2 regions of the Peribacillus sp. V2I11 genome follow, and region 1 is predicted to be linked to the other one. Evidence: riboswitches for the same ligand, from Rfam matches in the RefSeq annotation. Region 1 holds a riboswitch; the other holds the start of a gene.
The links. A riboswitch is a leader RNA that binds a small molecule or an ion and turns the genes downstream of it on or off. The one in region 1 is predicted to bind cyclic di-GMP.

Region 1 (16,453 bases):
TTTGACTTGCTATAATTCCATGGGCCTTTATGTAGCTCAAAGTGTAAATGCTGACCATATGAATGTCCTGTATTACCCATGATGCCAATTTGTTGGCCTTTGGCAACAACAGAACCTTCGCTTGCCTGTCTAGAATTTAAGTGTGCATACACAGTAGTCCATTGCTGACCGCCAATTGAATGGGTAACGAAGATGACGTTACCGTATGTACTTGAGAAGTAAGAACGGCTTACGACTCCGTCCGCTGCCGCTACAACTGGAACCGTTCCACTAGCAGCAATATCGATGCCCGCATGCTGTTTATTCCAACGTACACCCATTGTTGAAGATACATATCCTGCACTAGGTCTAGTGAAAGTACCCGATGATACTGCTGGCGCTTGACTTACATTAGCCGAAATTTGTGAAGATGATGGTGCTGATGATGAACTGTTGCTTTTTGCACTATATCCTGAAGAAGTGGATTGTTTTTTTGTTTCCGATGCTTGTGCTGCCGCTTGTGCCGCTTCTTGTTCTGCACGTTTTTTCGCTTCGGCTGCCGCTTTTTTACGAGCAGCTTCCAATTCGGCAAGACGTTGATGCTCTAAGCTGATGGCTGATTTGATGGCTTTTTCTTGAGCAGCAAGATTCGCTTTTTCTTCCTCTAGGCCCATCTTCTCATGTTCATGCTTTTCAGCTTGTTGCTTTAATTTCTTAACCAATGCATCCTTTTCTTGCTTCTGCTGTTTTTGTTGCTTTTGAATCTCCAATAGTTCAGCTTTTGCCACTTCTAAACTGGCAAGCTTCTTTTCAACTGCGTTTTGCTTTTCTTCCAAATCCTTTTTATCCAGCTCATGCTGTTTTAAAATATCTCGGTCGGCTTCAGCGATTGTCGCTACAGCTCCGACACGGTCAACTAAATCTCCAAAACTGGATGATCCGAATAATACTTCAAGGTAGTTCACGTCCCCGCCAGTCTCCTGGAAAGAAAGTGCCCTTTCCTTCAATACTTCATTACGTTTGGCGATCCGCTCTTTTAATACTTTTATCTCTTCTTTCAATGCCTCGATTTCTTTTTTCGTTTGTGTAATTTCAGCATTTTTAGCATCGATTTTTTTTGCGGACTCTGCAATTTTCGCTTCAATGGCAGCGATTTGGTCTTCTGCTGTCATTTGCTTATCCTGCAGGTTATCGATTTTCTTCTCCGTTTCGGAAATATTCGATTCAATACCCGAACGTTTTTCCTGGATGGATTCTTTCTGTTTTTCTAAATTAGAGATCGACTCGGCATAAACCGAAGGTGCCGCTAAAATGCTTCCCAACCCGATCATAATGGAGGCATTCATGGCAATGATATTTTTTTTCAACGTTTCATTTCCCCTTTCAACCCGTTACATCCTTGCCTTGTAACGTCTCTCTATTTATATCCGGCTTCTTTTGGCTTTCGAGTAAAGATACACTTTTATACTTTCAAGAACTTCCTGACGGACATCAAGCTGCCCCATATCCCGATAACGGCACCAATTACGATGAGGATGGCCGAAACTTGATAAATAAACGGATTTGCAGGCAGGAAATCTATGAATTTGAACGTAATCTGCGGTGCTGCATATTTATAAAGATTGTAGTAGAGTACTGCAATCAGACCTATGGGAATGATGGAACCGAGGACTCCCAACCAGAGTCCCTCCAAGAAGAATGGCCAACGGATGAACGTATTCGTTGCTCCTACCAATCTCATGATCTCGATTTCTTTTCTTCTGGCTACAATGGTAATTTTAATCGTATTCGAAATCAGGAACATTGCAGTAAATAGTAAACCTACAATAAGAACGATCCCTATGTTTCTAGCAATATTAACAAAGCTGAATAGTTTCTCGACGTAGCCTTGTCCATATTTAACACTTTGGATATACTCAAAACCTTCGATTTCTTTTGCCACCTTGATGACATCTTGCGGAGATTTCGTTTTGATAACATAAACGTCCCTTAATGGGTTATCTTGTTCAAATGGTTTAAACGCCTCACCATTATCTCCTAAATCATCTATTAAATTAGTAAGCTCTTCATCTTTTGGAGAGAAAATCACTGATTCAATGCCGTCAATCTCCGTAATTTGCTTACCGATAGCTTTTATATCGTCATCATTCGCCGCATTATCAATATGTGCACGAACTTCGACATCTTTCTCCACATTTCCCGCGATATGATTTAAATTCATCATGAGCACTAAAAAGACGCCAACCAATGTTAGAGTGACCGTTACTGCACTGACTGAAGCAAACGTCATCCATCCATTACGGCCAATATTTTTAAAACTTTCACGGAAGTGACGGAGCAATGTTCTAAATTTCATATCCGTAATCACCTCGATGTTCATCGCGAACTATTTTTCCACTTTCAATGGCAATGACACGTCGTTTAATATTGTTGACGATGTCCCTATTATGAGTGGCCATGACAAGTGTAGTTCCGCGTTTATTAATTTCTTCAAATATGTTCATGATTTCCCATGATGTTTCGGGATCAAGATTACCTGTTGGCTCGTCGGCTATGACTACCTTAGGGTCATTGACGATAGAACGGGCTATTGCAACCCTTTGCTGTTCCCCACCAGATAACTCGGAAGGCAGCATTCTTGCTTTATGTTTAATGCCAACCAGATCAAGGACTTCCATGACTCTCTTTTTGATTTCTTCTGGTTCCTTTTCAATAACTTCCATGGCAAAAGCAACATTTTCATATGCAGTGAATGTTTGAAGGAGTTTAAAATCTTGGAATACCATACCGATATTACGGCGGAATAGAGGAACTTTCGAATTGCGGATACTTGGCAGGCTAAGGCCATTGACCAAGATATTGCCGCTTGTAGGCTTTTCTTCCCTATACATCATTTTGATGAAGGTCGATTTTCCGGCACCGCTCGGACCCACTACATAAACGAACTCGCCTGCCTTTATTTTCACATTGATTCCATTAATGGCAATTACGCCATTTGGATATGTCTTTTTCACATCTATCATTTCTATCATTCTAAAACCACCTAATTTGCTTGGATTATCACTATGTACCTACAGCTTTTTCGACAATTTTCACTGAAATCTGACAGGAATCTCTCTTACTTGAGCACAGGAACATTATAACATCATATTTTGTCAAATTAAGCATAAAAAATATTACAGTTTCATTTCAGTTAGACATATATCAACATCTATGTAATAATTCCAGGATTTGATTGCTTGATAAGGGATTAAATATGAGTTTTTTCGAGGTTTAATGGAGGCTAAATGAAACGTCCTGCTAAGCAGGACGTTTCATTAATCATTACTTATGTCCAGCAAGCCATTCAGCGACCATGCTCGCTTCCTTGCCCTGGATTATTCCTTTTGGCATTCCACCTTGGCCATTAGCAATGACTTTTTCGATGTCTTCTTTCGATAGCTTCGAACCGACCTTCGTTAAATTCGGTCCAACGCCACCTTCAAGATTCACTGCATGGCAACTTGAACATTTGTTTTCATAAATTTTTGCGGCATCACCAGCACTTGCCGTAGTCGTTTCATTATTTTCACTTGCAGGCTCTTTATCTGCAGCATCATCGTTCCCACCGCATGCAGCCAAGGCCAAAGAAGTACCCAAAACTAAGGCTAACCATTTCATTTTCATTGAATTACCCCCTCCGATTTATACTAGAACAAGAACATTATACCAATTTCAATCCAGTTTAAAACCCTCCCCGAGTACCTCCGATGCGTCCATTACAATTACAAACGCTTTAGGATCAACGAGTTTCACCAATTGTTTCAATTTGGTGAATTCCGACTGGTCTATGACGCACATCAAAATTGGACGAGTATCATCCGTATAACCGCCATACCCGGATATGCCTGTGACGCCCCGGTCCAGCTCATGTATGATAGCATCCCTTACTTCCATTTCTTTATTCGTGATAATTAGTGACATCTTGGACCGGTTCAATCCAATCTGGACGAGGTCGATCGTCTTGCTTGTCACATATAATCCTATTAATGCATAAAGCCCCTTTTCAATATCAAAAACAATGGCAGCACTTAAAACGATGATTCCATCAATGACAGCCACACAGGTCCCTAATGACAGATGGGTATACTTATGGAAGATCTGTGCCGCTAAATCGGTCCCCCCTGTGGAACCCTTCCCGCGAAAGACGATCCCCAGCCCAAGCCCGACCATCATCCCCCCGCAAATCGAACCAAGCAATGCATCATTCGTCCAAGCATCCCAATCCTTTGTCAGAAATACCACTAAAGGCAAAAACAAGGTTCCAATCAGGCTTTTGGCTCCGAAATGTCTTCCAAGAATAATAAGCCCTGCGATGAACAAGGGGATATTAAAACCCCAAAGTACATAAGCCGGCTCCCAACCGAGAGTTGAATCGAGAATCGTGCTAATCCCGCTTACCCCGCCAGATGCAACCTGGTTAGGCAGTAAGAATACATTAAAACCAATGGCAATTATGGCCGAACCGACAATCACCAATCCATACTCCATTAACTTTTGAATTAAAGGGTGCTTCTGCTCCCGATATCTTTTCCTCATTTTGCATAAGTCTCCTCGAACCATCATTATTATCTAGTATTGGCCGAACGAGGTAGAGCATCCCTTTTCAATCCTGTAAATGTCAGCCAGAAGATTCGTTAAAAAGGGAATCATAAAAAAAGCCGGACCGGGGGAAAGCGGTCCGACTGGCTGTTCTTATAATTTTGAACGCAAGTAAGCATCAATGAACATATCGATATCCCCATCCATGACTGCTCCCAAGTTTCCGGTCTCCGCACTGGTACGGTGATCTTTAACCATGGAATACGGGTGGAAAACATAAGAACGAATTTGGCTACCCCAGCCAATTTCCTTTTGCTCACCACGGATTTCATCCAAATCCGCTTGTTGCTGTTCAATTTCACGTTGATACAATTTGGCTTTCAGCATATTCATGGCTTGGGCCTTGTTTTTGATTTGAGATCTCTCGTTTTGGCACGTTACCACAGTGTTCGTAGGTATATGGGTGATCCGGACTGCCGAGTCAGTTGTATTGATATGCTGACCACCTGCACCACTTGCCCGGTACGTATCCACTTTCAAATCTTCCGTGCGGATTTCTATATTGATCGTTTCATCGAATTCCGGCATGACTTCACATGAAACGAATGAAGTATGGCGTCTCCCTGAAGAATCGAAAGGAGAAATCCGGACAAGACGGTGTACCCCTTTTTCCGCTTTCAAATAACCATAGGCGTTATGGCCTTTGAAAATTAAAGTGACACTCTTGATTCCAGCTTCATCACCTGGAAGGTAATCAAGGGTTTCCACTTTAAAGCCTCTTTTTTCACCCCATCTTGTATACATACGAAGCAGCATGGAACCCCAATCCTGGGACTCCGTTCCGCCTGCACCAGGATGCAGTTCAAGAATGGCATTTTTCGAGTCATATTCTTCACTTAGTAAAAGTTGAAGTTCAAAGTCATTCATCTTTTGTGAAAGAATCGTGATTTCTTCTTCCAGCTCAGCCAAAAGTTCTTGATCATTCTCCTCTTTCACTAATTCATATGTCAAATCCAGATTTTCATATGATTCATTCAGATCGGACAATTGATTGACTTGTTCCTTCAAAGCATTCGTTTCATTGATGACAGTTTGTGCTTTTTGCTGATCATTCCAAAAATCGGGATGTGTCATCTCATTTTCAAGCTGTGCGATTCGTGCCTCTTTTTCATCTAAGTCAAAGAGACCCCCTAAAGTCCGTTAATCGTTGCGCTGTCCGTTCAAGTTCATTTCTTATTTCTGCTAATTCCATTTCTATTCACCTCATTAAGTATGTTAAAAAAAATCCCTGAAGAAGGATTCGCTTCATTACAAATAAACCTCTTCAAACTATATGCAAATATATTGCTTTATGCAAACTAAACATGAAAAGAGGCGGCAAGCCTTACACTTAACCGTCCCATAATCATTATACACCTAACTTTAGCCTAAATTGCCATGGCAATTCTTATATTTTTTTCCGCTGCCGCATGGGCATAAAGCGTTTCGGCCAACGTCTTCCTTTTTACGGGCAGGGGCTTTTTTCACTTTTCCCCCGTCTTCTTCCTTCGGATTGACCGCTTGTCCTTTTATGACTTCCTTACGCTCCAAATTGTTGCGGATTTCAGCCTTCATGATGTATTTGGCGACTTCATCTTCCATTGAAGCAATCATGGCCTCAAACATTGCGAAACCTTCTGATTGATATTCACGTAACGGATCGATCTGGCCATAAGCACGAAGGTGGATCCCTTGGCGCAATTGCTCCATTGCATCAATATGGTCCATCCACTTACTATCGACTGCACGAAGAACGATTACTTTTTCGAATTCACGCATTTGTTCTTCAGATAGCTCTTCTTCTTTTTGGTCATAGCTTTCTTTCACTTTTGCTAAAATGAACTCAACCAATTCCGATTCATTTTTCCCTTCCAAATCAGCTACAGTGATTGAACCTTCATTGAATAGGTTACCATTCAGGTAATCCACAAGGCCTTGTAAATTCCAGCCTTCCTCATCACCCATTGGTGCAAACGCTAAAACATTTCGCTGGATGGATGCCGTAATCATCGTTTCGACGATTTCACGTAAGTTCTCACTTTCCATGACATCGAAACGCTGTTTATATATAATTTCCCGTTGTTGACGGAGAACATCATCATACTGCAGTAATTGCTTACGTGAATCGAAGTTATTGCCTTCGACCCGTTTCTGTGCGGATTCAACGGCCCTTGTCACCATTTTACTTTGAATTGGCTGGGAATCATCCATTCCAAGGCGTGCCATCATGTTTTTCATGTTATCCGAACCGAAGCGGCGCATCAATTCATCTTCCATTGATAAATAGAATTGAGTGACCCCTGGGTCTCCCTGACGGCCGGACCGACCACGCAGCTGGTTATCTATACGCCTGCTTTCATGACGTTCCGTGCCTATGACAGCAAGGCCCCCAAGCTCCTTGACACCTTCACCAAGCTTGATATCTGTACCTCGCCCTGCCATGTTCGTAGCAATCGTAACCGAGCCTTGATTACCTGCATTCGCAATGATTTCCGCTTCGCGCTCATGGTTCTTGGCATTCAAAACATCGTGAGGGATTCCTTTTTTGGATAAATAGGCAGATATGACTTCAGATGTTTCGATGGCAACCGTACCGACAAGCACAGGCTGCCCCTTTGTATAACGTTCGGCTATGTCTTCCACAACAGCCTTGAATTTCCCATCGGTTGTCGCGTATATAAGATCTGCCCTGTCATCCCTAATGATATTCCTGTTTGTCGGGATCGCAATGACATTCATATTATAAATATTGCGGAATTCCTCTTCTTCCGTTTTGGCTGTACCGGTCATACCTGAAAGTTTTTCATACATCCTGAAATAGTTCTGGAATGTGATCGTCGCAAGAGTCATGCTTTCATTTTGAATTTCAAGTCCTTCTTTCGCTTCGATCGCCTGGTGGAGACCTTCACTGTAACGGCGGCCTTTCATCAAACGGCCAGTGAATTGGTCAACGATGACTATCTCGCCTTCCTGGACCACATAATCCACATCCAGATGCATGGAAACATGCGCCTTTAACGCCTGGTTGATATGATGATTCAAAGTAACGTGATTAATATCGAACAAATTATCGATATTAAACGCTTTTTCTGCTCGATTCATCCCATCTTCCGTCAGCTGAACACCTTTTGTCTTTTCATCATATGTGAAGTCCGTTTCTTTTTTTAAGGTTCTCACAAACGCATTGGCCTGGATATAAAGCTGAGCCGATTTTTGTGCGGAACCGGAAATGATCAATGGCGTTCTCGCCTCATCGATCAAAATCGAATCGACCTCATCAATGACAGCAAAGTGCAGCGGGCGCTGTACCATTTGTTCTTTATATAACACCATATTGTCACGAAGGTAATCAAAACCTAACTCATTATTCGTACTGTACGTAATGTCCGCATTGTATGCGGCTTGTTTTTCTTCTTTGGAATGACTGTTCAAATTCAATCCGACGGTCAAACCAAGGAAATCATACAATACACCCATCTCGGTGGCATCCCGGTGTGCCAAGTATTCATTGACAGTAACGACATGTACACCTTTACCGGTAAGCGCGTTTAAGTAAACCGGCATGGTGGATGTTAAGGTTTTACCTTCCCCTGTTTTCATCTCGGAGATATTTCCATCATGAAGGGATGCCCCACCCATGATTTGAACACGGTAAGGGTATAGGCCCAGAGCACGCTTTGCCCCTTCACGCGCAACTGCAAAAGCCTCGACAAGCAAATCATCAACGGTTTCGCCATTTTGATAACGCTCTTTAAACTCACCCGTTTTGGCACGCAACTGTTCATCCGATAGCGCAGCCGTCTCATCAGCCAGCGCTTCGACCTGATCAGCGATTTTTTCTAAACGTTTGATTTCTCGCTTATTCGGATCAAAAACTTTATTTAATATATTAAGCATTCAATAACGCTCCTCTATTATGGTAATGATCGTTCAATGACAAAATTCATATAAGTAAGAAGAAACACATCTTCTATTATTACTAATGCACGCTTAATTTTACCACTTCTATCCTAGAGGTACAACTTCATGTCACTTCCCTGGTATAGACCTGAATTCAATTCTTGCGAAAAACAATGGATAAATGAGGAGTAAAACTGTTAAAATAGAAGGAAGTATAAAAAATATGTTGCAAAATCCCCCACTATTCCATATGCAAACGAGAATTTTCCATAACCTTCCATCACTAGATGCTGCCTGTGCCCTCTAGCGATAGCATGTCAAGGTAATCCAGCCTTACAGGCGTCATGTTTTGAATGATAAGGTGGGCACTGTAACTTAATAGCGGAATATAAATAGAACATGTTTCGAGGTGGTATTGATGATTGGTGAACGTGTAAAAAAACTGCGAGAAGAAAAAAAAATGTCGATGACTGAACTTGCCGATAAAGCGGGTGTGGCAAAGTCCTATTTAAGTTCGCTCGAGCGGAACTTACAAACGAATCCTTCTATTCAATTTCTAGAAAAAATCTCCGCCGTACTTAACATTCCTGTTGATGCCCTGCTTTATGATGCTCCAAATAAGGAAACCTTGGACACTGACTGGATGAAAATCGTTGAGGAAGCCATGATTTCGGGTGTTTCAAAACAACAATTCAGGGAATTCATCGAGTTTAATAAATGGAGAAAAGATAAAGAAGAGTAGAGTGGTAGTGCACTAGTTTACCTACATAATCCTGAAGAATACAGTTTGAATAAGCTAGACTCACTAGAATCTCAAGGAAGAATGAACCCTATAAGCAGCTACTGAATCGAACCACTGTTTATAGGGATGTTCCCGAACTTGTTCGGAACCTATTTTCCATCGTTCTCCTCTAATGTAACCCCAAGGCTTGCCCGTTTCAAAAAAGCACTGATTTCCTCTTTTTTGAAACCCATGCTCCTTGCTTCTGAAATCAATTTCACCCATTCTTGATCCATTTCCACATTAGCCACCTCTTCTACCTCCTAAAATACTCTTTGTATTTCAGGCAGACCAGCCATCATAGTCACAAGGACCTTAGACCTATGCCTTTGCGCCCTCATCTTTCAATAAGCTTGCCTTAGTCGTGGTATTTATTACCAAATATATTACTTGCAATCATATTATAACGGATACACATTCCATATATTGCTATTTTATGTCGGTAATCCGCATAAATGCAAAAACTTTTATCCGACAAAATATTACAATATTAAGAAAATTAAAAGTTTAGGTGATTTATCATGGACTAATTCAATTTCGTTTTTTGTATAATAGTAAAATATTGCTCTTCTTAATATTTCGTTGGGGTGTATTGATTCTCTCAATTGCAAGTGCATCCAGGGCTTTTTGCGCAGTTAAGTCCTCACCGCAGGTCGGGCAAAGCCACTTTCCATATTCCGCACTGCTAAAAGAGGACCTATGGCATGTATGGCAATTGTTTCGATAAAAGTAATCCAACCCCTCTGCACCTTGATCAAAACGTTTTTTATAAATAACCAGTTGTTCTTTTTAAAGTACCAACAATTCGAGTATAGTGCAAAAGATAAGGGTGATTAAATTGGTAAAACTGACCACTTGTCTTAATAAAGAACTAAAACTGTTCTTTAAAATGGATTTTTAATAAATTTTGTATTCTTTAGAGAACAAAAGATTACTTTTCTAGTAAATTCAACAGCCAATGAATTCTATCAACATACATTAAAAAAGCACAACCCGGGGGCTGTGCTTTTGATCTTAAAATAATAATTAACTAGGTTCAATCAATCCATAGCGTCCATCTTTTCGACGGTACACTACGTTTGTTGTATTAGTATCCGCATTCGTGTAAACGAAGAAACTGTGACCAAGCATATTCATTTGTAAAATCGCTTCTTCACTGTCCATCGGCTTTAAATCAAAGCGCTTATTGCGGACCACTTCAATATCATTATCGTCTTCGAATTCATCCACCACTTCGTCAACTTCCGTATTGAAGGCGAATGCATCGGGTGTAGTCGATAGATTGTTCCGGAACTTACGATTGACCTTCGTTTTATGTTTACGAATTTGGCGTTCAAGCTTATCATTGATCAAGTCAATGGCAGCATACATATCCGCATTTTCCTCTTCAGCGCGAAGAACCAAATTCTGCATAGGAATCGTCACTTCGACCTTTGATGTATTATTGTTCACTTTTAAATTCACTAACACATTTGCATCTGGTGTATTGTTAAAATATCGTTCTAACTTGCCAATTTTCTTTTCGACGTATTCTCGAATTGCTGGAGTTACCTCAATGTTTTCACCGCGTACGTTGTAATTCATAAAGTGAGTCCTCCTTAAATTAAGACTATACAGTTAGATTCTACAATACCCCTCCGGTTCCCTTTAGAAACACATCATGAAATATGTCGAAATAATGAAACAATTGTCGGAAGGTCTGGAAAGGGTTGATGTCTGCCCTAGCTTCATTATATCAAATGCTATGCCATAAAGAAAAAATTAAGCCTATATTATTTACAGAAAATTTAAAAATAATTAACATAAAGACCGTTTGGAATCCAAACGGTTGGGTAATCAATTTCTTTTATCGTAGAACATGCCATCCACTGATGGACTTTCATACGGGTTCGTGTGTTTATTAGATGATCGTTTCTTCTTATTTATTTCCTGGATGTCCCGCTGTATCTCCTGCTTTTGGAGCTTCAGCAAGTGATCGACCTGTTTGTTAAGCAACACTGTTGCACGGCCCAGCTGCTGCTCTTCGACAGTAAAAGGCGGTTTGATTTGAGAAAGAAGACCATCTCGTTGGTCAATCAGCTGTGTGACCCTTCCTATTTTATCATCACGTTCTGTAATCTTGCATTCTTCCAGAACGGCAAGTAATTCAGCAGTCAAATCACGAAAGGCTCGAATCTCCATTACACTTGACCGCTTTGGGAATCCACACCAAGCCGTCAAGAGACATTGATGAATTGAAGTGACTGATAGATCAATTGCTGATTTAAACCGTTCCGCTCCTTTAGCTTTGTCACTTCATAAATCAATTCCGCTATTAGCATTTCAAGGTTTTCCGTTTCTTCAGGTCCTGTCAGTTCCGTTACGGTATGGTATGGATGGAGGCCGGCTGTCCCACCGTACCCTTTCAAGAAATTCCTCGACTGCCCTTTCTCTTTCCTTATCCGTTTGACTGATCGCTTTAATATGCTTTTGTTCCGAAATCAGCAGGGCAGTAATTGCCTCGGTATCATTTGCTTTCAAAATGGCCGTTTTTCTTATCGACAATTGATTGAAGCTTTTATGAAGCCTGATCAATTCCTCAAGCGATCCGATGATGTTCCGTGCAGACATTTTGCTGCCTCCTCCTCTCATAAATGAAGACGGCAAATGGCTCCGTCCCTTCATTCAAGCTTTTTCATTGAAAATTCATTTCCGGTAAAAATCGATGAGACCCTTAGCCGTTGATTGTGCATTCAATTTATAATTCCCTTTTTCAACTTGGATTTTCAGTTCGTCCACTTTTGCTTGTCTTGCAGCAAGAATCGGAGATGATTGCTGCATTTCTTTTGCTGCTGAAGAAATTTCAACTTTATCCAAGTATTTGACCTTGGATTCTTTGATATTCTCCGTTTTATTGGCTTGAAGATTATAAGGGTTAACACCTGTCATACCGACGTTATTGATTTTCATATTCCAGATCCTCTCCTTCGGTCGATTTAATAAATTCCATTATGTTTCGATTCCTTTACACATGAAAATGGCTTAGTACTGTGTTATTCTCCCTATCTTTATTATCGACAAGGAATGGACCTCTTTAATTGTTTCCTGTAATCTTTCCTTCGACATCCATTGTCGAATATTGTTCTCAATATCGAATATTTTAACAAATACCGCATCATGTTTCCATGATTCTTCCTTTTTGATCATCCTTCATGTAGTACGTATTTTTTTTCATTTCCTTGAATTTCAGTCAGGCGTTTTCCTCATTTTCAAATGCCTGCAAATCCGATCGCAGTGAATCGCCGCATTTGCCGCATAACCTTCCGTACTTGATGTTAGCGCCGCACTTCTCACATGGAATTCCTAGATTAGGAAACTGCGCCAGCTTTCCGGTTCTCACAAATTTAATTATTAACGTTTCTTCAACGCCAGTGCCCTTAACCACCTGCATCATGGACACCGTTCTATTTATGAATATATGCATACACTTTATCATATTGGGCTTCTTCTTCTTTATAACAGGCATCGCATACATCACGGAATTTCGTCATAACGAATAACGAATTACAGTTTGGACAGTTGAATACTTCCATCTAGGCCCCCTCCTTCACCATCACAGCGATTATTCTTCAGTACTGTATATATCGAATAATCCCAGCGATACTTTAGGATGTTCATTAAAATAAACTGTTTCACCTAGCCAGGGTGATGGATGATACTTCTTTGGCCCCAGCCGTTATCAATGCTTTGGCTGCATGCCTGAGAGTTGTGCCTGTCGTGTAAATGTCATCGATGATCAAAATAGATTTATGATCCAGCAAATCAGATTGCATGACCTGAAAAACCTGCGGTAATGACATTCTCTCTTGACGTGATTTTTTTGATTGTTTTTCCGAATGGATTCTTGTCAAGGTCTCAACCGTGTGAAGCCCAAGAAGATCTGCCAAAGCCTGACCCTGGTTGAATCCCCGCTCCCTAAGCCGTTCATGACTAAGCGGGATGACCGTTACCAGATCAAACTCCATGTCCTTTAACCTTTCTTTCAAAAAAGGGACGAAAACCCCAGCTAATGCATAGTCCCCACGGTACTTATATTTAGCAATAATATCTTTTAAGTATTCATTATAATGAAATAGTGATATGTTCTTCGACAAATAGCCTCCCCATTCCCTATTCCTGTCCCATCTTGAACAATCCAGACAGAGGTCACCGTTGGTATGATCCCCACCCAGCTCCCTTGAGCACATTGAACATGTTTCTCCGGTTATCCTATTAAGTTTCCCCTCACATCCTGCGCAGATTGCCCTTGCCTCGGCCCGCGCAAAAAGGCTCCTCCATGTCAATGCTTGCTTCATTCCTTCATCACAAACAAGACATCTATTCATCCAGCAGCCCCCTTTTCATGGCATCTTCATTCATCATTTGTATATGGTGTATCGCCTCGACCATCGCTTTACTTTTACCGTAATGAAAAAAGGTGATCGTCCCGGCAGGGTTAGCAAAGCTTCTTCCTACCCTGCCAGCTATCTGAACGAGTGCACTATTAGAAAACACTTCATGTTCAGCACCAATCACGGCTACTTCCAACCGCTCAATTGTCACGCCGCGTTCCAGGATGGTCGTGGTCAGTAATCCTGGAACCCTTCCATTCCTTAGTGCCATTACTTTTTGTTTTCGATCAGGGTGCCGGGAGTGGACAATCGATAATTTAGGGGACAGCTCTTGAAACATCGGAATGACCTGCTCCATCACTTGAATGCTTGGAAAAAACAATAGGAAGGGGATATTCCGCTTAAGGCGTTCACTTACCCATCCGTTGATTGCGGGGGGAATCTTTTTTTGAAGAAATAGTTTTTGCCAATTGCCGCTCCACTTCATTTCAGGGACCGGGATTGGCTGGCGATGATAACGGGCCGGGATAATGACGGCTTTCAAACTGCCGCTTCGATATAGCCGCTGCATCCGTTTCGAAGGTGTGGCGGTCAAGTAAATGGTTGCAGCAGAAACCTTTTTCGATTTATTAACCGCATAATGCAGCGAATCATCAATTGAGTAGGGAAATGCATCGACTTCATCAACGATGATGACATCGAAAGCTTCAATAAAACGGAAAAGCTGATGTGTCGTGGAAACGGTTAATGGCGAAAAGCCATGTCGATCGGCACTGCCTGCATAGAGGGTCGCGACTTCAATGGCAGGAAAAGCCTTTTTTAACCTTGGGGAGAGTTCGAGAACCACATCGGTCCGCGGTGTTGCCAAACAAATCCGTTTCCCGGCATGCAAAGCTGCCTCAATCGCCGGAAATAGGACCTCCGTCTTCCCTGCCCCGCATACAGCCCAGACCAGAAATTCATCTTTTCCCTTTACGGCTTCAACGACACAGTCGGAGGCATTTTGTTGACCTGCCGATAAAGTGCCTGCCCACCTCATCACATTGTCAGGAATCGTAAACTGAATGCCGGGACCGGTCCACCTATAAAGCTTTGCACATTCACTGACCCGTCCCATCATGATGCATGAGCGGCAGTAAGTGCAATCTTGATTGCAAATCTTGCAAGGGAATGTATAAAACAAAGTTTGATCTTTGTTACCGCAGCGTACACAGTGATAACTGCCGTTCCCGGATTGCACGCCGCAGGTTTCCGAGACATACCCATTCTTGAGGTGCTCTGCGAGGAGTTCTTGGGAGAAGGGGATTTCGAAGGCCAAAAGATGTTTGCCGGTGAGATGGTTCTGAAGTTTCGTGGAATAAGGGGGGGAAATGCTCATTTTTTCCAAACTGCAACCTCCATTTCTTAATAAATTACACTCCTCCTTATCATTCGCTTTTTACTCCCGGATTCCTTTTTGCTCCATAAAAAAATGCCTTTCACTTAGGAAAGGCGTCACAGCTTAAATTTTATACCAGCCCATCCCCATTGAGCCTTCACCCAGATGCGTTCCGATTACTGGACCGAAGTAGCTGATGTCAAATTCGACATTTGGGAACCGAGCTTCAAGTTCGGCTTTCCAGTCTTTAGCTTCACTTTCCCGTTTTGCATGAATGATGACGGCTTTATATTTCTCGCCGCTCGCCGCATCTTCTCCAAGTAAATCGGCAATCCGTTTCATCGCTTTTTTTCTAGTACGGATTTTTTCGAATGGGACGATGACTTTATCAACAAAATGGAGGACCGGCTTCACTTGAAGGAGACTGCCAATCAATGCTTGGGCACTGCTTAAGCGGCCGCCGCGCTGCAGATGGGATAGGTCATCTGCCATGAAGTATGCCCTGACCGATGGTTTCATTTCTTCGAGCCTGGCCATGATTTCTTCAGCACCTTTACCATCAAGTGCCATCTTTGCCGCCTCGATCACGTAAAACCCCTGTACCATGCAGCTGATTTCCGAATCAAAGGCATGAACCCTAATTCCCTCGACCATTTCACCTGCAGATACTGCTCCTTGATACGTTCCGCTGATGCCGCTCGATAAATGAATGGAAATAACATCATCATATTCGTTTTGCAGCTCCTCGAACTTCTCGACAAACTTCCCGATTGGAGGCTGTGAAGTGGTCGGCAATTTCTCCTGCCTCTTTACTTCCTCATAAAACTCGTCCGCAGTAATATCAACTTCCTCCCGATAAGCTTCATTGGAAAAAATGACATTAAGCGGCATCATATGTATATGTAAACGATCACGTATTTCCTTAGGTATATATGCAGTGCTATCTGTTACGACTGCGGTTTTCATAATAGTACCATCCTTATAAAAATTTACTCTGTATCATATTCACCATTCTATCTGAAAATGCCTTAATTTGCATTAAGTAGCATTCTGCATTACCAAAAATATGAAACCATAAATTTGAACCGAGTCATCCTTCCAACAAAAAAATCCAGCCCTTCAGCACGCATTGCGGAATCTGAAGAGCCGGACTTATCAAACGCTTTAATTACTTCACTTCCACCCAGCCATTTTTAATAGCTAGGACAACCGCTTGTGTACGGTCATTCACATTCATCTTCTGAAGAATGTTACTCACATGGTTCTTGACTGTTTTTTCACTGATATATAGAGTTTCGCCGATGGCACGGTTACTTTTCCCGTCCGCTAAAAGTTGAAGCACTTCACATTCGCGTCGAGTCAATAGGTGAAGCGGCCTCCTGATTTCTATTGTATGTATGGAATCACGATCAGCACCCTCTTCAG
Region 2 (16,453 bases), 1.4 Mb from region 1:
ACCGCTCGGAAAAAGAAGAATGATACAAGCTCCTGCAGCGAACACCAAAAGAATAGCCCTCAATACCCCTATTGGAATCTTACTTTGTCTCCTCACCCTCATCACCCTCACAGGTTATCATTATTTATATATATAAGGGAAAACCATAAAAAAGAAGCATGTTGTTAGACATGCTCCTTAAGTAATGTATCTGATATGATTTCTTGGATTCATTGACGCCTTCTCCATCGATACCAGAAAAGGAGATGAGCATTGCCCATGAAACGGGCAAAATGGGGCATATGTATCTACGGATCATATTCTTTCAGGTTGTTCAATGATCCCGCTTAATTTCTCCTTAATATCCTCCATAAGTTCATTCACAGTAACATCTTGTCCAGACTCACCCTTGGCAAAAGTGTCTTTTAAAATATCAAAAAAATCCATTAGAAATTTCCACTCCACTATATAATTGAGCCACCATTTCATACTGTTGTCCTAATCCTTTTTTTAAAAATAAGGAATATAGCTCATTTATTTGATAATCCCATAAATAGTAGGAATTGGCAAGCGGAAACTACTATATTATCAGAAAATTACTAAAAATTAACATTCCCTTAATATTCAAGGGAAGGAATACTACCAGTCAATATGTATGGATAAAAAACAAAAAAGGACCAATTCCTCAGCCCCTTCGATACCCCATATTATGATTTTCCCATAAAATAAGTCATTAATGAAATTAAAACTAATGTAATGGTAATATAGGTTCCAATAAAAATTTTCTTGCTTCTTTGTTTCTTTTCATAAACTTCCTCGAACGTAATGAATTTGTTTTTTGTCATCAAATAGTCTCCTTATGCTTTGATGGCAGCTATCTGACATCGCCTTAAGCGAAGTCCCTTTGCTTGATCTCCATAGTGTAGTATCGGCACACAACTAAAAAATATTTAAGTATTATTAACTATTTCTTTATAGGTTATAGTTCTTAAATCTGCAGAAAGTTACGACTAAAGCATTAGGTTCATTAACTGAATTCTATGATCATCATGATTAATCCTGCCTAGATATCATTTTAATAATCTGAAATTATTAAGCGCTTAGTTTATAAAATTCATGATTATTTTTATCCAACCGAAAAATGACAGCCATAACGGTACACTGAATAAAGTTCCCCATATTAATCCCTTTATAAAAGCCTTAAGTCCATCCATAATAAAATCCCTCTCAATTAGGTTGTATTTTTATTGTCCCCAGGTTCTTTATTCCAGATACCTTTTACGGTCATTTCCAATAATGAAAATAAAAAAAAGAAGACTGTATAACAGCCTTCCCTAACGTAATATTTATCCCCTGATTTGCTTTTCCAGTTCATTTTCCCTTGATGAACTCCCGCACATCTTCAATAGATAATCCTAGATTTTTAGCCTCTAAAATTAGATAAACCCATTCTTCCCGTTCATTGTTAGCTTCCATGATAAATCCCACCCAACTTGTGGTAACACAGCCGTCTTAGCATTTAGCCTTAGACCTGTAATTTTGCGTCCCTACTTTTCAATAGGTTTGCCTTTCTCAAGAATATTTCACATTAATTACTAACCAAGATTAATAAATCTCTTGAATCCATGTTAAATAAACCATCATGCCCTCAAAGAATTTACCCTTAATTAAAACTATATTAATGTTAATTATACTTAAAAACGTAAAAATAGCTCTTAATACTATTCGTTTTTTTCTGTCATTTTTCTACATCATTCATCAAAAAGTGACATCACCATGCAAAAACACTGTTATAGTGCGCTTTCTTTACAACTCAATTATTAAAAATAGATTTATAATAGCATATATAAGCTTGAATTTGCTATTCCACAAAAATAATAAGTGTGCTAAGTGATTCAGTTTTAATTTATTTTCCCTAAGAAAAAAAGCCAGCATGCCAACCATAATATGGATGTAACCTGACTTTTCGTGAACTCTAGTAACTATTTAATTCAAAATATTCCGTTATATCCAAAAGTCTTTTATACCAAGATATTCACTCAATAATGCTAAGCAATTATCCCTGTTCCATAGAACTGTTTTATGGCTGCAACTTGTTTAATCCCATATCCATTTACCGATTAGTAAATAAGAAGGATAGAAATTCACCTTTTGCCAAAAATAACAAAAAGGATATCAACGGGAGGAAGAGAAAAATGGATTCAGAAATGCAGGAGAAATGCGGGGTATTTGGAGTGTTTAATCACCCCAAAGCAGCCGAATTAACTTATTACGGACTTCATGCACTTCAACACCGTGGTCAGGAGAGTGCAGGAATTGTGGCTAGTGATGGGAAATCATTCAGGAATCACAGGGGAATGGGCTTAGTTACCCAAGTATTTTCACGGGACATCCTTGATGGATTAAGCGGAAATATGGCCATTGGTCATGTACGATATTCAACTTCTGGTGAAAGTTTACTGCAAAACGCACAACCCCTCGTTTTTAAATATAGTGAGGGGGACCTGGCTGTTGCTCATAATGGCAACCTCGTAAATGCAAGGATAGAACGGGATGTGTTACAACAGCAGGGAAGCATATTTCAAACAACGACCGATACTGAAATTATCGCTCACTTAATAGCTCGTTCAAGTAAAAAGCATTTCGCGGAAAGCGCACCTGATATGCTTAAACGTATCGACGGTTCATTTGCCTTGATTATAATGACTGAAAAGCAAATGCTAATTGCCCTGGACCGTCATGGGTTACGTCCGCTTAGCCTTGGAAAAATTGGTGAATCAATCATCGCTTCCTCAGAAACATGCGCTCTAAATGCGGTTGATGCTAAGTTCTGGCGGGATGTTGAACCGGGTGAATGGCTTCTTATAGATGAAAATGGAATTCAAACTGGAAGATTTGCAGAAAAAGGTAAGGTTTCCCTTTGTTCCTTTGAGTTTGTCTATTTTGCCCGTCCGGATAGCGTTATTCAAGGAAGAAGTGTCTTAACAATCCGGAAGGAATTAGGTAAAATTCTGTCAAAAGAACATCCGACACAAGCTGATGTTGTCGTTGCAGTTCCTGAATCAAGCGTTCCTGCCGCCATTGGTTTTTCCCAACAATCAGGAATTCCATATGAAATGGGGATTATTAAAAACCCTTATGCTGGTCGTTCATTTATTGAGCCCACCCAAGAATTGCGCGACTTAGCTGTTCGACTGAAATTAAGCGCCGTGCAAGAAATTTTGGAAGGAAAAAGGGTGGTATTAGTCGATGACTCGATTGTTAGAGGAACCACAAGCAAGCGCATTGTCCAATTGATTCGGCAAGCAGGGGCCAAGGAAGTCCATGTAAGAATTAGTTCACCCATGGTTAAAAACCCTTGTTTTTATGGAGTGGACATGCCAACTAAGGAAGAACTATTTGCCAACAAACACGAACACGAACGAGCTATGGGACAGGTTATCGGGGCAGATTCCTTAGCCTTTTTAAGCACCGATGGGTTATTAGAGGCAGTAGATGTGGATCTTGCAGAAACTAGCAGTCGCTGTATAGCCTGTTTTAGCGGTGCATACCCAACTAGTATTTGAAGTGATACAGCTTAAGCAGGATTAAAATGGCAGGCACCACACAATAACAACTGTCTTTGTGTGATGCCTGCCATTTTCCTACTATTAAACCTTGGATTTTTCACTGTTTTCTAATTGCTCGGGCAAGTACAAGACGCTGTCTTTCTGCTCCTGACAGTCGAAGTCCTCGATCACCAATTATTGTATAATCCGAGTCTTTAATTTCTTAACTTATATAATTCATTATAATTTTGATCCAACCGAAAAATGACAACCACAATGGTAAACTGAATAATGTTCCCCACTATATGATTTTTTATTGTGACCTTGTTCTTGTTTTAAAACACCAATTAATTCCATTTTAATAAAAGGAATTGAAACAGTTTGTGGTTGATTAGTAAACAGTTCATAAAAAAAGAAGGCTGAAACAGACTTCCCCATGTACACATATTCTTATATTTCCCATTGATATGATGACTTTTCAAGTTCTGTTCTCTCCTAATGAAGTCACGAACGATAATCCTGAATTTTTTCCCTTTATACATACCATTCTTTTACTCTGTAACTATCACCTCATACAAAATACCTTTCCTTTAATGATGTGAAGTCTGTATTTTTATGACAGGTGATTTCACCGATTTTCTTCATACCCATATGTCCCTGTAGACACCTTTTATCATAATGTTACTTCGCTTACACATATCATGATGGATCTTTAAAACCACGCAAACTAAGGAGCCTAAAACTTTTTTATTTTAGGCTCTCAAAAAACAAACTAATGACTTTTATTCAACACGCTAGATGCTATGCTAAAGTGGTTCTCCTAACACTTTGGAGGTACATTTAGGTTAATACTCATTATATCAAAACATATTACTTTAACCTTCTTCGATGTTGGTTAAAAACCTTTATGAAAATACTATTATCATCGGATTTAAAAAACTTAACTCCAACTAACTTTAAGGGTGTCCATATTTCTTTCATTTGGTATAAAGGCATTTTAAAAAAATTCATCCTTTCTTAATTAACCCAGTCAATAGAGCAACCGCTCTCTAGATATGAATCATAGCTTTGAATAGTTTCTCTTTCTCTAATTTTCTTTAATAATACCCAATATTTGATTGATTAATCCACAAAATAGCATTGTAATGTCATATAACCCTGATGTTAGACCTATTCATAAGAAATAAGCTTGTTCATAACATTCAACGGACCTTTCATTCTTTATTACAATTAAAAATGCTGGATAAACCATTTATTTATTGTAATGTAATTAATCTCATTTTCATATAGTATCTACTCAATGTTAAAAGAAAGTTCAGCAAATCGGCTTTAATTAGAGAATCACACACTTGATTCCATTTGGATACCTAGTAAATTACTAAACATCCCTCTTTTTTCACTCGCTAGTTGGTTATATTCACCGACCTGAATGATTTCTCCCTGATCCATGACCAACACTTGATCGGCATTGCGAATCGTCGATAATCGATGAGCTATGACGATGATCGTCATTTTTCCCTTTAATCTTTCAATAGCGGATTGAATCTTCGCTTCGTTCTCTGTATCCAATGCACTCGTCGCTTCATCCAAAACGAGGATGGCCGGTTTGCGTAAAATCGCTCTGGCTAACACTAGACGCTGCCTTTCTCCTCCTGATAGTCGCACTCCTCGATCGCCGATGAGTGTATCCAAACCCTGTGGAAGCTTATTGACAAAGTCAGCAGCTGCAGCGAACTCCAAAGACTCCCATATGGACTCATCACTTGCCTCAGGGTCAATGATCAGCAGATTTTCCCGTATGGTTGCATTAAAGAGAAATGGATCTTGCGGGATATAACTTATGGACCTCCGCAGCGATAACAAGCGGTCATTGGTAAGGGGAATATCATCCATTCTGACTTCGCCCCTATTAGGATGATTCAACCCCATTAATATATCTATTAAGGTGCTTTTTCCGGCACCCGATCGGCCGACAATAGCCGTCATGCGGTTAGAGGGGATTTGTATGCTTATATTTTTAAGGGCATAAGTGCTTTCATTTTGATCATAACTAAAATAAACATTACGGCAATCTAACCCTCTTTTAATTTCAATGGGCATGATATTTTTATAATCGGATTCATATAACTCTCTTGCTTCTCTACATTCGTTTTGTAAATCCGACAAGGCTTTAAAAGATGGAAGCGTAGATCCTATTTGCTCTAAATTGGATTGAATGCTAGTGAACCTTGGCCATAACCTTGAAAAAATGACCATGATCAGCATTAATTGTGCTGGCTGGGCCATGAACATCTTTATCGAAAAAAACACAAAAATGGCAATTAAGACTGAAGATACAATTTTGAAGATCATCTGGGACGTCGTATTTAAAGTCGTTAACTTGATTCTATTTTTTTCCATTCTCTCACTTAAAGAAAGAAACCAATTCAAATGAGATTCCTCTAGTGAATTACTTTTGATATCTTTCATTCCGTTAAGGTGATCAGTCATACCCGCTAAATAGGTTTGTGTTAGCTGAAAGGTTTCCTTTCCAATAGACTGAGACTTTTTCACGAATTTTCGGGACGAAAAAATAAGAATGATCCCAAAGGCTATTATAAAACTCGTCATTGGAACAGATAAATAAAAAGCTATTCCGATTTGAATGAAAGTAAATATAAGGGAAGATATAAACTGTAAAAATAAATTAATACCTGCACTTACATTGAAGGTTTCATTGGTCATGATGTTGATAATATCGGTTTTCCTCTTTTTTAAGTAAAATCCCCAATTGACCTGCAGCAGACTGCCATACGCCTCATCCCTTAACTTTCTAACAAAACCTTGTTGGATTTTAACTCCCAAGATTGTTTGATTCCGCTTAAATACACTTTGTCCAACCATTAATATCACATAAACACCAAGTATTAATGAAAGACTGAGCGTTTCCGGAATTCCTGTGAATAAACCATTAACCCAGCTTAAGAAAGGAACGTCATCCGTTTTTATATCCATTACACCGGTCAATCCAATCAATGGAATCAATAAGAAAATTCCTACGCCTTCTAAAAAGCCTATTATTATCATACAAATAAGATTGATATATAATATTTTCCCCGAATAATCATGTATTTGTTTCGTAAAAAGTAAAAGATGCTTCATAACCATATCCTCCATTTGCAGGCCATATTTGATCATTTTCCTCCATGTTACTGGTGATGAAGCGCGAAAATGGAAGGAAAGGTTTTGGGTATCACTTTTCTAAAATTATTATTCAATGAAGATATAAAAGAGTATATGTGGGGTTGGTGATGCGTGGACTCCTGGATGAATCTTTGAGGGTTTATTTGGTTACAATAGTATGTTTTAAGATTGTTAACTAGATTCTTGTTCTTTCAGGCCCTTAATTACGTTCTCTTTAGAGAACTTAGAAACAACAGTGAACCTATCCATCACTTCAGCTCCCGTTATATAAAAAGGTCCACTGCGCAACCAAGCATGTGCAATGAGCCCTCCATTCTCATCTTTGGCTGTACCTAAATAAAGAGTGCTATCAATCTTTCGCTTTTCCAGCATCTTCATAGCCGCCATTGCCTTTACAAGACACTGGCTTTCCCATATGGTGTAGCGGCTCATGATTTTTATAGCCCGCGATACATTTGCTAAAATCTCTTTATCAGCTGCATTCAATTCGTATGATGACTCTTTCATCTGTTCACCAAGTGTTGGGGCAACTTTTGAAAAGGAAATGCTTTTAAGATAACGGGCCCTGCCTAAATGTAAAAAGGCTTCGATATATAGCAGCTTTGTCTTGAAATTTAAACGAAGAAAAGTCTGAGCTTTCTTTACGATATTCATTGTTTTAGCCTCCTAGACTAAAGATTCATGATACTAGGAATGGATGCTAACTAAGCCTTGTTCTAGCAATTGACTTAAAAAGTCAGTGACATGTGTCTGACAATCGGTTTGATCGACATTGTATTGAGACTGTAATATTGCAACTAACTCTTGAATCGTGATGGGCTCCTTCATTAACTCCCATATTTCCCCGCCCAGTTCACCTAAATTATAATATTTACCGTTAGAAACGCTTAACATCACTTTTTCCCCATCCATGTCACTTACTATGTTACCTGGACTTTGGCTATATTTCGTATCAAGTTGATTAATAATCATGAACTCTTTCCTCCCTTTTTAATACGTTTAAAATTATTTCCAATAAGTCCGGCGCGGTGAACCGATTCGTTGGCCTACGTAATTGGAAAAACTCGATTTTCTTAATCATTTTGGCAGAAGTATTAAAATGCCAGTCCATCAATCCAGATCTTTGGATAAAAAAATTACGGTATGTATGATGATACAATTTATAAAATCTTTGAAGAGATTGTATAGGCTTAATATCTATCTCGTCATTTTCTCCCTTGATCAATTCAAATACACCAGCAAGCGGGAGTTGTTCGGTAATAAACTGATCTTGGACCGGAACAGCGAATTTATCTTCTCTAACAATGAGTGGCTGATAGTTATTTGAATCCATTTCAAAATGATTTAAGCTTTCCATCCATAATTTTTGTTGTGGATATGAAGGTGTTACAATTGGTATATTTTCATTATTTAGCGTTACGGGTATGACATCATCACTCATGAGCTTATAGCCCCTTTTTAAAAAAGCTGAAGCAAGAGTGGATTTCCCTGCACCAGAATCACCAACGATGGCATATGCCTTTCCATCTATGGCTACCGCACTTCCGTGTATAGGAAGGATTTTTCTTTGCATCAAAATGGCACCCATGCATGTTCCGAGGATATAAAGACGAATCTCATCCTCTTGTGCCGCATCAATTGGACAAAATTCTATTCTATTTCCGCTTTGAATCAAGAAAATGGCCGTCTTGGAAACATGGAACATGATCCAGTCTTTCTTAATGACAAAATCATCATCAGGAACTGAATGCTCAGACCATAATGTATGGAGATCCGCTTTTTCGATAATGATTTCCGTTTTATCATCCTCTACATTAATAGGAAGCAATTCGGGCAAAGCTATATCACTTGTAACGGTTAAACCATACGCTTCATATACAGTCTTTGTTTTGATACCGAACATAATAAATACCCCCGCACATAAATAACGTCTCTTAATTAGACTAGCTTAATGTATAAGTCATACCCCTATTAACTGGATAAATAGGGGCTTAGGGGAATCCTAACAGACTTGGTAGCGTAAAAAAATCAACTGAAAGTTATGTCACCTTTAGGTGTATGTGATGGGAAAGCAGCATCTGTATATTCCCCTTCAGTTCCAAGCATTGTTTGATTGACATCAAGAATTTCCAATTCAGGTTTTTTCCATTCCTTTTTCATAGTATTCACCTCCTTTTAATTGAATCGTTTTAAAAATCGATACACGATTAAACTCCGCATTAGGAATTTATGGTCAGGATTTGTAGCAAGTTCTGGTCCAGTTCCTTTTTTAACCGTTACTAAGGCATTCTTTATCGCTTGACCATCCAGGAATTCCAAAGCTTTATCATCCGTGCTCAGCTGCTCAATGTCCTCTATGAATTCACTCCATTTAGGAAGCATACGGTGAATCCAATCTGCTCCTTGCACACCCCTGTACCGTTGGTTTAGCCGTACCTTATCGGGCAAGAAATTCACTGTAGCATTTCTAATCAGGGCACGATCCATCCCATTCTGTACATATTGACTTTCCGGAAGTGATAAACAAAAGCGAATAACACGGATATCATTCGTCGGATCTCGCTTCCACAACTTATATCTTAATGAGAGCTTTGTGGAAAGCGTATTCCCTGCATTCCATTGAAAGATATCTTCAAAGTGCTTTTTTCTTTCATTAAAAATATCAGAATTCGAATACCAGCCTGTTTCATCCATGCCGAATTCCTTAAATCTGTCATATACGCCTATTCCATCTGCAAAACTTGGATTGATTAAGGAAGGAATTTTATATGGAGCGCCTTCCGGAAAGATCCGATCAATGATAGGAAAGCCGATTCTAGCAATAGCTTTCACCTTTCGTAACCTAGAACCGCCAACATTTCTCCTATAATGGTCCAACTCTTGATAAAGCCGAACCCACTTTAATCTTTTTAATAGGAGTGAGTAATACTCTAAGGGGAATCCCCAGGAAATTGAAAAGTTCCCTCTATCTCCATTAAGCAAAACACCTATGTCGTCCTCATTCGCTTTTTCAAACATCCCTTTCAACCAGAAAGAATTTTCAAAAAACTTATATGGCATCTCCATGATGTCGAGGAAGTCTTCCATTTCAGAATAGGAGTCTTTCCCCTTAAAGTCACAATAATGATCAATAATGCCACCAACATGACCTACCGTAGATTTGATGAAGGGCCGCTCATCCGCCAAAAAATATCTAGGAGTAAAATCTTTAAAATCTTCGGGAGGAATATAACTATATGTATGCAGTGCATTGCTTTCCCGCTGCAATTGATTCACCGCAAAGCCAACAACAGCCCCGGAATCCAATCCACCACTCAACTGGGCGCCAACCTTCCGATGTGTCCTTAATCTGGATGTTACAGCTTCCTGAAAGACACTTTGGAATGCTTCTATGTAATCTTCATTAGATTTAAGTTTTAACTTATCCCCTTGAGTTAAATAGGAATATCTTTTTAAAGACACACTATTATTCTCTATTGTTAAACTATGGGATGGTGGTATCTGATTTATGGTTGTATACGGCGTTAATGATGAATCAACCGCATCAATCATTCCCGATACGGCCAAATACTCAGCAAGCCACTGCTCATTCAACTTTTTTTCAATAAAAGGTAATGATAAAAGTGGATCCATAGTCGTGCAAAAGGCAAATTTCTGATAGTTTTGGTGATAATAAAGGGTTCTGCTTCCTGAAAAATCCCTTGCCCCAAACAACTTCCGTTTCTTTTCGTCCCAAATGACAAAAACAAAATCCCCTACTAAGTATTTGGGTGCATCCTCACCCCACTTATAGTAGGAAAGTAGAATCAGTTCACTATCCTTCATGCCCTTTTGATCGGATGGCCTAACCTGTAACCTTTGGAATAACTCATCACGATTATCAATAATAGCATCAGCAGAAATGGTACATTGCCTTTCAAAATCATAAAGCGGGAGCTGCTCTCCAACAGATTCAGGCGTGATCCATTGAGCATGACAACCTAGAAAAATCTTTTCTGAATTCCACATTTGGATTGAATCAGCAGGGTACTTTTGTAAAGCCGTCATCAAATTATGGCATTGTTGAAGATTTATAGGTTCTTCATTAAAATGATAAATTCCGGCTATAGCACTCATGTTTTCCCCCTGGTTGTTTTGTTATGTAAGATTGTGAATACTAATCTTTGCAAATCCAATATATATATGCACAATTTAGGGAGACTATTAAAATTTTAGCTTTCTCCTGAGTTGATTCATTACTTTGATGAAAATACTTCTATCATCAGACTTAAAAAATTTCACCCCAACTAATTTTAAAGGAGTCCATATTTCTTTCATTTGTAATAGAGGCATTTATATTCAACCTTTCTTAATAAACCATGTATTATCTGTATCTTCCTTTAAAAGATTCCATTTTTATATCCACGATTTAAAAAAACTAAAGAATCAAATATTAACACTAGTTACTTTTATACTTATTAATTGTTTTTGTATTCATATTTCCCCTGATTCGTCCTTTTTAAGAAATACATCTGTCATTTTATCTGTTTTTACGAACATTTTGTTCTTTATAGCGAATTACATAAGCTAAAATTACCATCTATTTAAGCCTATGTCAATAATATTTTTCCATATTCAATCTATAAATGTACGTAATAAGTAGGACTAACACTTTCTAACTTAATAAGGATTTTCCGGTCCTATTCCGAATAATATTCTCATAATAATTGATGAGTATACCTATAAACCAAAAGGAAACCGGTGTTGATAGCATTAATCTACTATTCCAACTTTCAAACACTACTACATCATATTTTTGAAATCCCTCTTTTTTCTCAAACACTTTTTTTATGATCATGCATTAATTAGGACAAAATTTTATAATAACCTTATCCCCCCCAAACCTCAGCCAACAGCAGCCCGTATAAATGTCTAGAAAAAATAACCCCATAATGCTAGAAAGCAGAATTCTTACCTTTTTGCCATCTACCACTATCGAGTTATCTTAATCAGGACTTCCTTGTTTTTCTCCAGAATATTAAAAAGGGACGCAACGGAAAATATAAAAAATAAAGGGATTTAGGTAACCTCAAGGTTTTTACATCCCCAGAGGTTGGATTTAATAATTTTAAAATAAAAATCAGTTTGTGAATATTAGTCTTTACAGAATATTGATAAAGGTTAACAATGAACGACTTCTTGAGACTCGACTTTATTGAAAACGGGTGATGCTTATTGTAATTAGCTAAAGCTTCTTTTGACGACTGGTTAATATACATATGACCCATTTCAACAAAATAAAATCCGGCCAATTTTGCTAGTTTTCTTGAACGTTTTTCTTTTGTTAACGGTAAAATCTCATCATGAATTGGAGTTTCAAATAGTTGAGCAGATAATATAAGTGCTTGTCCTATTAAGTAAGAGTGTTGGTATTTTTTTAGTAATGGGTAATCTCCTTTTGTAATATTTCTTTTTCTAATGATTTGATCAATATCTGCTAACCACCGAAGACGAAACCACCCATGTTTGGCACCATGAGTAACAAGATATAAAAACAAATCATCCTCTCCAAAGAGATAAACGGGATAACTTGTGAGTAAACTAATCCTTTTCCGATTCCAAAATTCTTCAAAGCTTGGCTCTTTTGCAGGGGGACGATAGAGTCTCCAATGAATTTCAATCTGGATTTTCTTTTGAGAATGATAGTATGATACGTGGTGACTACCCCATTTCCTTATTGTTAAAATGGGTGAAACTCCCTCTTTTTCATATCCACAATTAAATAAAAGTTCTTCAGCTTTTTTTAAATCAGTTATAGGAATTAGAATATCTAAATCTTTGGAAGTTCTTAGGGAAATATCCCCATAAATATCAGCAGCAATTGCCGGACCTTTCAAAAACAGAAGACGAATATTATTTTCATTAAATAATTTACTTACACGTTCCATTTCCCCACTTAAGTGAAGCATTTGAAACGTATTTTCTTTGTACTCTTGATACAAGGTTTGAATAACATATAAAGGAATTAACTCTACATCTATCTTATTTAACTTTGAATAAACTAGTGGATATATTCGATGGTGCATTGCCAACTGCAAGAATAACTCCCAATCAATATCTATAAAATATTTATTATTTATTTGCTCTGTACCTTCTTTATTTTCCATATTAATAATTTGAAGTAATAACCTTAATTCCTTTGGCATATAAGACAGGTCAATATTTTGAATTTCCCCCATAACCCCATCCTCCTTAGTTGTACCATCTTAAACATAGTATCTAAAAAAACTGCTGCATAGCTTATATAAAGAACAACTTATTCTTTGTTTTTAAGATTGTCAAGAAATCCCTTGGCACAAAAAATAATCTGTCCTATATAATAGAGAATAATGAAAACAATGAATTATCAAAAAATAAAATCGGTATTAGAGTTAGTGGTTTCCCAGTTAAGGATAGGATTTGAAGCGTTAGAGTTTCAATGAGTTGAATAATTTACTAATAGTGTATAAAGCAATTTTGAATGGACGATATATATACTTTTTTTAAAGATATAGATATAATAACCTATTTGGTCAATGGATAAAGTACACTGATTTTAGGGTATGACTAGAGATTTACAGCAAATTATTAAGCTTCAGGGTTCTGTACAAAAATAAAAAAAAAGAAATTTCTAAATGAATTATAACTTCACTCTGCAATGATTATCGCCCTTCTTCAAAACCCATTTAGCGAATTCAATGAGGGAAGTTTATATAATCTAAACAGCTATAAAGATTTTCTAAACTGTTTTTTTCCATTTTAAAACATATTATACACTTTTAGAATTATTATTGCACTAATAAATTAGGTAAATAGTAATGTTTTTGATAATCTAAATTTGCATCACTTTTAAGTGGTTTGATCATAGAATTCTCCTGTATGGCTTCAGATTCTCTCAAAACAAGAGTGTTTTAAAAATATCCCCTTTCTACAGTAAAAATACCTTACTTCACAATTAACAACGAACACTCATATCCAGTTAAACAAGGCTTCATAGCCAAATTCAAAAAAGACAAAGAGCTTTTAAAGACTCTCTGTCTCTATTAATCTTTATTGAAATTTTTAGTGTTGATAGGCATCATAAATTCAAAAATGTTTTCATCACCATTTAGCTGGTTTATGTTGTTGTTACTTTTTATTATAGTATTCCACATACCAATTTACGAACATTTGCAAACCCTCTTCTATCGAAGTTTCCGGCTTAAATCCGACAGCCTTCTGCAGCAAATCAGTAGATGCATACGTGGCAGGTACATCTCCAGGTTTGATTGGTTCGAAAACCTTATTAAATTCAACCTCTTTACCTAATGCATTACTTAAACATTTCTCCAAAGTTTCAATGAAAACCATCAACTTTTCAGGATTATTGTTTCCAATGTTAAATACTTTGTGAGGAACAGTATTTTCTTCAACTGAAGGATTGGAAAGAAGACGTTCTATTCCCTCGACAATATCGTCAATGAAGGTGAAGTCTCTATATAAGTCATTTTCAAAATCACCATTATTAAAGATCTTAATTGGTTCTCCAGCAAAATACTTATCAGTAAATCCAAAGTAGGCCATATCCGGTCGTCCCATAGGTCCATAAACCGTAAAGAAACGGAGTCCAGTTGCAGGAATCTTATATAGATGACTGTAAGTATGGGCCATCAATTCATTGGATTTCTTAGTCGATGCATAAAGTGATACAGGATTGTCCACATAATCCGTTTCTTCAAATGGAACCTTTTTGTTAGCTCCATAAACTGAACTCGATGATGCGTATACAAGATGATCCACAGGATTATGCCTGCAGGCTTCAAGAATATTGTAAAAACCGATGATATTACTTTGAATGTACACATCTGGATTTTCTATCGAGTATCGTACTCCTGCTTGGGCAGCAAGATTTACTACAATATTAGGTTTATACTCTTCAAAGATATTGGAGATCATCGCTTTGTCAGAGATATCACCTTTGATAAAGGTAAACTTCTCAAAGTGCTCCAGTTTTTCCAAACGATCATATTTAAGCTTCACATCATAGTAATCATTTATATTATCAACACCGATTACATTACAGCCCTGTTCTAATAACTTCCTTGATAAGAAAAATCCGATGAAGCCTGCTGCTCCAGTGATTAGATATATTTTACTAAGATCTAGGGATTTGTAATTCAACGTGCTTCGACTCCTTTATGCCTTTTCTAGTAGCAGGTTTTCTACCAATCGAGTGATACTCAACCCCTGTTTCCTGCATCTCTTCAACACTATAGATATTTCTTCCGTCATATACTAAAGGAGTCCTCATCAACGTTTTATATGTTTTAGGCGTTAATGCTTTCACTTCTCCCCATTCAGTAAAAATAAAACAGACATTTGCACTTTCTAAGGCATGTTCTATATTCGCAACATACGTGATACTGCCTTTGCCATTCTTACCTTCTGGATACACTTTAGCAAAATTCTCTGCTCCAACAGGATCAAAAGCATAGATATCAGCACCCTGCTCTAATAATAAAGGCACATTTTCGAGAGATGCAGCTTCTCTTAAATCGTCAGTACCAGGCTTAAAAGTTAATCCTAATACAGCTACCTTAAGACCATTAAAAGTAATTAGTCTTTTACTAGCTTTTTTATATAGCATCGTCTTTTGGTCCTTATTAACATCGATTGCAGCTTTAACGGTTTTAATCTCGTAACCGTTTTGTCTTGCCAGATACTCCAAAGCTTTAGTATCCTTTGGAAAACATGAACCACCATAACCAATACCCGCATTTAAAAACTTGCTTCCAATACGGTTATCGAAGCTCATACCTCTTGCTACATCCTGAACATCCGCGCCAACTAGTTCACAAAGATTGGCGATATCATTCATATAAGAGATTTTAAGGGCCAGAAAATCATTGGAGGCATACTTGATCATTTCTGCGGATCTTCTATTGACTGAAACAACAGGTAAATGAAACGGCTCATAGATATTCTGCATGAGTTCTTCAGCCCATTTACTTTCCGTTCCGATAATGATCCGTTCGGCATGCAGTGTATCATGCACAGCAGAACCTTGTGCCAAGAATTCCGGGTTCGATACAACCTCCACTTTTACATCATTAACTAAAAAGTCTTGGATAAACTGCTCGACTTTATCATTCGTTCCAACCGGGACCGTTGATTTCACAACTACTAAACAGTCATTTTCCACCGATTCAGCAATTTGCCTTGCAACGGTTGCAATATAAGAAAGATTGGCAGAACCATCTGATTGCTCTGGAGTACCGACACCGATAAAGATCGCATCAGCATCCTTATAGGCTGATTTATAATCAGTTGTATAATCAATCCTTCCAGCAGCATAATTCTTCTGCATTAAGTCTTCTAAATCAGCCTCATAAATAGGCGAAATCCCTGACTTCATTACGCTTACTTTATTTTCATCTATATCAACACAGGTTACTTGATGACCAACTTCGGCAAAACATACACCTGCCACTAAGCCCACGTAGCCTGTTCCTGCTACTGCTATTTTATACATATTCACGCTTCCTTTATTTTGTTATTTGTAAAAATGAATCACTATAGTTATTGTTCTACTTCCTATCTTGTATTTGGCAATCAACTCAAGCATTAAGGTTATGTTTATCCCAAAATTCAAAAAATGCCGAATCATTATCCCTTAAAAGAATACAAACTGGGGCACTTAATATACAAGTGAAGATTTTCAAAATCAATTAAAAAAAGTATGGAAT

Region 2: another riboswitch for cyclic di-GMP. It lies ahead of QFZ73_RS19900 (anti-repressor SinI family protein); the one in region 1 lies ahead of QFZ73_RS12675 (anti-repressor SinI family protein).

Annotation. Positions count from the first base shown of each region.
Region 1 covers NZ_JAUSYW010000001.1:2,625,715-2,642,167, reverse strand. Annotated here, with positions in the region: gene QFZ73_RS12715 (murein hydrolase activator EnvC family protein) at 1-1,346, opposite strand, end outside; gene ftsX (permease-like cell division protein FtsX) at 1,442-2,335, opposite strand; gene ftsE (cell division ATP-binding protein FtsE) at 2,325-3,011, opposite strand; gene cccB (cytochrome c551) at 3,304-3,645, opposite strand; gene QFZ73_RS12695 (YitT family protein) at 3,694-4,509, opposite strand; one part of gene prfB (peptide chain release factor 2) at 4,714-5,748, opposite strand; one part of gene prfB (peptide chain release factor 2) at 5,750-5,812, opposite strand; gene secA (preprotein translocase subunit SecA) at 5,983-8,496, opposite strand; gene QFZ73_RS12680 (helix-turn-helix domain-containing protein) at 8,918-9,241, shown strand; gene QFZ73_RS12675 (anti-repressor SinI family protein) at 9,391-9,531, opposite strand; cyclic di-GMP riboswitch class I at 9,563-9,648, opposite strand; gene hpf (ribosome hibernation-promoting factor, HPF/YfiA family) at 10,307-10,864, opposite strand; gene fliT (flagellar protein FliT) at 11,117-11,461, opposite strand; gene flgN (flagellar export chaperone FlgN) at 11,621-11,890, opposite strand; gene flgM (flagellar biosynthesis anti-sigma factor FlgM) at 11,966-12,229, opposite strand; gene QFZ73_RS28920 (hypothetical protein) at 12,724-12,852, opposite strand; gene QFZ73_RS12645 (ComFC family protein) at 12,952-13,644, opposite strand; gene QFZ73_RS12640 (ATP-dependent helicase ComFA) at 13,637-15,028, opposite strand; gene QFZ73_RS12635 (DegV family protein) at 15,152-15,994, opposite strand; gene QFZ73_RS12630 (response regulator) at 16,197-16,453, opposite strand, start outside.
Region 2 covers NZ_JAUSYW010000001.1:4,067,677-4,084,129, reverse strand. Annotated here, with positions in the region: gene QFZ73_RS19915 (hypothetical protein) at 1-96, opposite strand, end outside; gene QFZ73_RS19910 (YwzD family small protein) at 295-426, opposite strand; gene QFZ73_RS19905 (hypothetical protein) at 687-824, opposite strand; gene QFZ73_RS19900 (anti-repressor SinI family protein) at 1,351-1,455, opposite strand; cyclic di-GMP riboswitch class I at 1,474-1,557, opposite strand; gene purF (amidophosphoribosyltransferase) at 2,175-3,545, shown strand; gene QFZ73_RS19890 (ABC transporter ATP-binding protein) at 4,869-6,668, opposite strand; gene QFZ73_RS19885 (lasso peptide biosynthesis B2 protein) at 6,882-7,364, opposite strand; gene QFZ73_RS19880 (lasso peptide biosynthesis PqqD family chaperone) at 7,398-7,682, opposite strand; gene QFZ73_RS19875 (HPr kinase/phosphorylase) at 7,672-8,613, opposite strand; gene QFZ73_RS19870 (paeninodin family lasso peptide) at 8,739-8,870, opposite strand; gene QFZ73_RS19865 (lasso peptide isopeptide bond-forming cyclase) at 8,886-10,826, opposite strand; gene QFZ73_RS19860 (nucleotidyltransferase domain-containing protein) at 11,699-12,928, opposite strand; gene QFZ73_RS19855 (GDP-mannose 4,6-dehydratase) at 13,857-14,888, opposite strand; gene QFZ73_RS19850 (UDP-glucose dehydrogenase family protein) at 14,863-16,239, opposite strand.